Pelorhabdus rhamnosifermentans: one gene and its partner. The protein of the gene in region 2 interacts with the protein of the main gene of each other region in a pairwise test. Links are inferred from orthologs where the notes say so. Each region holds a gene or a part of one and is shown on either strand. Other genes may lie near its edges.

The links.
Region 1: the proteins of rlmB (region 2) and tsaE interact in binary tests that used the Escherichia coli proteins (3 or more experiments, as listed by UniProt). The link is inferred for Pelorhabdus rhamnosifermentans from one-to-one orthologs.

The regions. Positions count from the first base shown.
Region 1 is NZ_JAHGVE010000021.1:44,524-47,730, reverse strand. The notes cover bases 203-3,081. They hold tsaE (tRNA (adenosine(37)-N6)-threonylcarbamoyltransferase complex ATPase subunit type 1 TsaE), read left to right. Parts: upstream 203-1,344; coding sequence 1,345-1,818; downstream 1,819-3,081. Other genes in these bases: Ga0466249_RS19605 (alpha/beta-type small acid-soluble spore protein), read right to left, coding at 3,054-3,081; rimI (ribosomal protein S18-alanine N-acetyltransferase), read left to right, coding at 2,499-2,972; tsaB (tRNA (adenosine(37)-N6)-threonylcarbamoyltransferase complex dimerization subunit type 1 TsaB), read left to right, coding at 1,805-2,506; thiL (thiamine-phosphate kinase), read left to right, coding at 337-1,329. Also shown: alr (alanine racemase), read right to left, coding at 1-139; more of Ga0466249_RS19605, read right to left, coding at 3,082-3,207. UniProt on the Escherichia coli protein: Required for the formation of a threonylcarbamoyl group on adenosine at position 37 (t(6)A37) in tRNAs that read codons beginning with adenine.
Region 2 is NZ_JAHGVE010000010.1:23,314-26,494, forward strand. Bases 298-3,150 are described here. They hold rlmB (23S rRNA (guanosine(2251)-2'-O)-methyltransferase RlmB), read left to right. Parts: upstream 298-1,280; coding sequence 1,281-2,021; downstream 2,022-3,150. Other genes in these bases: Ga0466249_RS13140 (Mini-ribonuclease 3), read left to right, coding at 298-491; thyX (FAD-dependent thymidylate synthase), read left to right, coding at 528-1,229; Ga0466249_RS13155 (VanW family protein), read left to right, coding at 2,024-3,150. In the rest of the region: cysS (cysteine--tRNA ligase), read left to right, coding at 1-12; more of Ga0466249_RS13140, read left to right, coding at 9-297; more of Ga0466249_RS13155, read left to right, coding at 3,151-3,181. UniProt on the Escherichia coli protein: Specifically methylates the ribose of guanosine 2251 in 23S rRNA.

The DNA of each region.
Region 1 (3,207 bases), on a different replicon or contig from region 2:
TGACTGCGACTGCACCGTGGCCATAAGCGTCCGCTTTGACAACAGCTGTCATGCCAATGGAAGTCGGCAGGTGATGACGAATCGCTTTGACATTGTGAGCGAGATGACCTAAATTTATTTGAGCAATAGTGGGTCTCATAATGATTTCTTCTCCTTTTGTACAGAATGATGATCGTGAAACGATCTGATTATTTATCAGTTTGCTGTAGTGTGGCTAGATTCCTGTTTAGCAGTGTAACTTTTTTTCAACAGTGGTATACTAGCCATGCAGGAAACAATTTGTCATAGCTGGAAATAGTAAATGGTTCAGCTTTTTTAGTCCATTGAGGTGGTAAAGTGAAAATAAAAAGTGTTGGGGAATTTGGATTAATTGATATACTAAAAGAAGATACCATTTATCATCCGGCGAATGTTGTCGTGGGCATTGGGGATGATGCGGCCGTTCTGCTTCCGACACCGCGCCATTTGCAACTTATGACGACAGATATGTTAGTGGAAAATGTCCATTTTACCATGAAAACAACGCTGCCTCAGCAGCTTGGTTATAAATCCATGGCTGTTAGTTTTAGTGATATTGCGGCTATGGGGGGAAAGCCTTGTCATGCAGTCGTTTCAATTGCTATTCCTCCTGAGACAGATGTGGATTTTATGATTAATTTATACCAGGGAATGAAGGAAATCTGCCGGGAATATGCAGTGAATATTGTGGGTGGTGACACGGTGTCTACGCATCACGAACTGGTGATTAATGTCACTGTGACAGGTGAAGTGGACGCGGCTCAGCTTGTGCGCCGAGCGGGGGCCCAAGTAGGCGACATTGTGGCTGTTACAGGGACTCTGGGGAATTCGAGTATGGGACTGGCTTTATTATCGAAGGGACAGTGGGAAGATTATCCTTTTGCCTGGCCTCTTGTGACGGCTCATCTTACGCCTAAGCCTCTCGTGGGTCCCGGTCAAAGACTCGGAAAAATGGGTGCAACAAGCATGAATGATATTAGTGACGGTTTGGCAAGTGAGATGAATGAAATTGCTTCTGCAAGTAAGGTAGGAGTTCGATTGGAACAAACGAAGCTGCCTTTGTCGAAAGAATTGCTGGAGGCTACAGAACGCATTGATTTGTCAGCCCTTGATTGTGCGCTTTATGGTGGTGAAGATTATCAGCTTGTATTTACGATGAATCCGGCTGATTTTTCTTGTCTGACAGAGGAAAGCGTGGGATGTGCTTTTACAGCGATTGGTGAAGTGGTGGAAGGAGAAGAAGTGATTTTGCTTGACAAGGAAGGTCAGTCTTCGGTGCTGAAGCCACGGGGATTCAATCATTTTTGTTAGGATGTAGGAGGATTTATGTTTTCTTTACAGAGTTTTTCAGAACAGGATACGACCCAAATAGCCGTTTTGCTTGCACCGCTACTAAAAGATGGCGATGTGATTGCTTTAATGGGCGATCTCGGGGCAGGTAAAACTTTTTTTTCACAGCAATTAGTTCAGGCTTTGGGGATTGAAGAGGATGTGACAAGCCCGACCTTTACTTTGCTCCAAATTTATGATGGCAAAATCCCTGTTCATCATTTTGATCTTTATCGGCTGGAAGATGCACAGGAACTTGATGAAATTGGCTTTTATGAGTATACGAGTTATGGTATTTCACTGATTGAATGGGCTGATAAATTTGGCACGGAACTGCCTGACGAATATTTATCGCTCACGATGAAACGCAGTAGTGGGATTCTAGAACGATTGTTAGTATTTGAGCCCCATGGTAGGCGCTATGAGGCGATTTGTGAGGAGTTGATGCGTCTTGTTAATGCTGTCTCTTGATACAGCAACGCTTGTCTCGACAGTTGCTCTTGCAACAGAAGATAAGCTCATTGCCGAATTCACTCTTCAAACGACGAAGACGCATTCCGAAAAGCTTATGCCTACGATTGACATGCTTTGCCAGTTTGCCGGGTTTCAAGCCAGCGATGTTGAGGCCATTGCAGTAAGCACGGGTCCTGGTTCATTTACAGGACTCAGAATTGGCATGGCTACGGCTAAAGCCTTGAGCTATGCCAATTCATTGCCTTTAATCGGTGTTCCGACATTGATGGGTTTGGCCTATAATTTTAGTAGTTCTTCCTGCCTGATTGTCCCTGTCCTTGATGCGCAAAAAGGCAATGTTTATCATGCTTCTTATCGTTTTGAACGGGGGAATCTTAAGGAAATACAAGCTGTGAATGTTATGAAAGCTGCTGAACTTCGTCATGAGCTTGAGGAGCTTGGGCAACAAGTCATTTTAGTAGGGGAATCGACTTCGCTTGTCATGGAAGGTGCTGAAGAAACAACCTTGCTGCATGTGGCTGAGCCTCATTTACTTATGCCGCGGGCAGCGAGTATTGCTCAGGCGGCGTTTAAACTTTTTGAAGCGGGACAGGTGGCGGATGCTATGACACTTACGCCTGTTTATGTTCGCCGTTCTGAAGCGGAAGTGCTGTGGGAACAACGGCAGAGTTGCTGTCATGAATGAACTGAAGGTGAGGCACATGCTGGCAAAAGATATTGATGATGTTGTTGTTATTGAATCTCATTCGTTTGCAGCGCCTTGGTCTCGTGAGGCCTTTGAGGCCGAAATTATGACAAATAAGCTTGCCCGTTATCTTGTCGTCCAGACAGAGGGTACTGTCGTGGCCTATGCGGGTATGTGGATGATCTTTGACGAAGCTCATGTTACGAATGTGGCTGTACTGCCCAAATATCGCGGGCAAGGCATTGGTAAACAACTCATGGCATCTCTTATTCTTTATGCTCAGCAGCAAGGGGCGGAGCGGATGACACTTGAGGTACGTGCGTCCAATGAAATCGCTCAAAATATGTATCGGCAATTCGGTTTTACTGCTAAAGGTATTCGACCACGTTATTACACCGAAAGTAATGAAGATGCTCTTATTATGTGGTTGGATATAAAAAAAGCCACTTTCGTGGCTGAAGGGTGATTGCTCTATAAAATATTCAGCACTTTCCTGTTTTGTGCTGGTGGTGAAAAAATAAAAGGGCGGAAAAACCGCCCTAGGTGTTTACCGGAGAGTTTGTTCGTAGTTCTCGATCATCTTACGAACCATGTGGCCACCGACACGACCGCAATCGGCGGAAGTCATTGTAGCCCAGCCCGAAGAACGTACGCGCTCAGCTACACCTAACTCAGAAGCAATTTCCATTTTCATTTGATCT
Region 2 (3,181 bases):
AAAAAACAGTGAATTTCGCACAGTTTCGTCATTTGAAGAAACAAGCTTTGATTCTGGACTCCAATGGAAATCCGCAAAAAAAGTATGACAAGTGTGACGTGAAAATGCTGTCTCCCCTTGTTCTAGCCTATGTTGGGGATGCTTTCTTTGATCTGTTTATTCGTATTCGTCTGCTTGATTTTGAACAAAGCAAGGTGCGTATTCTTCATGATTATGATGCCGTCATCGTGTCGGCTACCATGCAGTCACTGGCTTTTCAAGAAATGGAAGACAATTTGACAGAGGAAGAAAAGTCCATAGTGAGGCGGGGGCGTAATGCCAAGTCGAATGTTCCTAAGAGTGCCACTGTCCGTGATTATCGAATAAGCACGGGTTTTGAAGCATTATTAGGATATCTGTATTTGACCGAAAATATTGAGCGATTAAACGAAATTTCCGAAACAGCATTTGTCGTTATTTCCCGAGCAATAGCAGAAAAAGCAAAATCATGAAATAAATAATTTGAAAAGAAAATGAGGGGTAAAAAGATGAAAGTAACACTTTGTGGCTATACGCCACAACCGGAAAAAACCGTAGCCATGGCTGCAAGGCTTTGTTATTCGCCGATTGGCGCAGCCGAACTAGCTGAAAACATGACAGATAAACAAGTGACAAACTTAGTGAATAAAATTGCGGATCTCGGTCATTTGTCGACAATTGAACATGTTAGCTTTACTTTTGCTATTGAAGGCGTTTCCAGAGTGCTCAGTCATCAACTTGTGAGACACAGAATCGCTTCCTATTCCCAACAGTCACAGCGGTATGTAAAGGAGCATGATTTCGAATATATTATTCCCCCGTCCATTGCTGCCAATGATCTTGCGTTGAAACGGTATGAAACATTGATGAACACCATTCGTGAGACCTATAATGAACTTGTTGAACTAGGTGTTCATCAAGAAGACGCTAGGTATGTGCTAGCCAATGGAACGGAAACAAAAATTGTTGTCACAATGAATGCAAGGTCTTTGATGCACTTTTTTCAGCTTCGCTGTTGCAGCAGGGCGCAATGGGAGATTAGGCAGTTAGCCTATCTCATGCGGGACGAAGTTAGAAAGGTTGCACCGCTGTTATTTAAAAAAGCCGGACCCGCTTGTGAGACTGATGATTACTGCAGTGAAGGAAACATGACTTGCGGCAGGCTGGAAAAACTGCGTGCCAATCATTTGAATGAAATACATAGCTTGTGAGAAGCCGGGCAAAACTATTAAGTATCGTCAGGTAACTGAGGAGGAATTCCTGTGTCAGAAGAAGTTATTATTGGCCGAAATAGTGTGGCTGAAGTCATTAAAAGCGGTCGCTCCATAAACAAGGTTCTTGTAGCCAAAGGGGATAGACAAGGCTCTCTCAAACAAATTGTAGGTCAGGCGTTAAAGAAGGGGCTACTAGTCCAAGAAGTGGATCACGCCAAGCTCGACTCCCTTGCGGAAGGCCAGAATCATCAGGGCATTATTGCTTATGCGGCACCCATTCAGTTTGTTGATGTGGCACAAATGCTACAGAATGCTGCAAACAAAGGGGAACAGGCTTTTTTGGTTCTCCTTGATGAATTGGAGGATCCTCATAATGTTGGTGCCATTATTCGAACTGCCGATGGAGCGGGTTGCCATGGCTTACTTCTACCTAAGCGGCGGACAGCCCCTATTTCGTCTACAGTAGCTAAGATATCATCTGGGGCTGTGGAGTATGTACCTATTGCCCAGATTGGCAATGTGTCGCAAACAATTAAATCGCTGAAAAAGCAAGGCGTGTGGGTAGTCGGCGCGGATATGGACGGTGAAAAAAACTACTATGATGCTGATTTGACGGGGCCCATTGTTGTTGTTGTTGGCAACGAGGGTCAGGGACTCAGCCGCCTAATAAAAGAAAATTGCGACATTTTGGTAAAAATACCCATGAAAGGACACATGACTTCGCTTAATGCATCAGTTGCCTGTTCATTACTGCTCTATGAAGTATGCAGACAACGGGAGTTGAAATAATATTGAAACGATGCTGTTATGTTAGTGTAGCGTTGGTGCTCTTGTTATTTACGGGTGGATTTATTTTTGTTTGGCCCCTTGTGGCAGGCAAAGTATATGCTGGTGTCACAGTAGAGGGTGTGGCAATGAGTGGTCTTACTATAGACGAGGTGAAAAATCTGCTCTGCCTATGGCGCGATGAACAAGCAACACAGCAACCCTTTAGTGTATATTATGGTGAAAAAGTTTTTCCTCTTGCCCCTCAAACTGTGGACTATGACGTGGATGTCGACGCGACAGCCGATGAGGTGATGCGTTGGGGGCGAAAGGGAAGTTTATTCGAGCGTGTTCAGTACATTTGTCAAGCAGAGCTGCGTGGTCATTCTGTTTCACTGCGCAGTCATTATAGCGAACAAAAATTAGAGAACCTTATTGAGAATTGGCGCGAAAGCATAGATAAGGCGCCTCGAAATGCTGGTTTTAGTATTTTGCACGGCGGCATGATTCACGAAGAAACGGGGCATAAACTTGAAACGAGTTCATTAAAGACCCTGATTGTCCAGGCACTCAATCAATCGTCTGGACCCAAGACGTTAGCCCTTCCTGTTACTCCTCTTTATCCTGAGTTAACGACGGGTGAACTTGCACAAACAGGATTAAAAGAGTTACTTGCCACTTTCACAACAACATTTAATGCTGATGACCGTAATCGTTCTATGAATATTGGCATTGCAGCTAACAAAATTAACGGACATATTATTTATGCTCATGAAACTTTTTCTTTTAACGATGCTGTAGGACCGAGAGATAAAGAGCACGGGTTTAAAGAAGCCATGGAAATTGTGGACAATGCCTATGTTCCTGGTATTGGCGGGGGAATTTGTCAAGTTTCTTCTACTCTCTATAATGTAGCGCTATTGGCAAACCTGTCTATTGTTGAACGTTATAACCATTCAAAACCCCTCGGCTATGTAGGACTTGGCAGGGATGCTACGGTTGCTTATGGAACGTTAGACTTTAAATTTACCAATGATTTTCCTTTCCCTGTCATGATTGTTGCAGAAGTGCAGGATAATGAATTATGTATCGGCTTGTTCGGGACAACGAAGCCGACCAGTGAAACCGTAAAAATTGTGACTGAGAATCAGCAGGTTATTTCACCCGCTATTGTGAGAAAACAA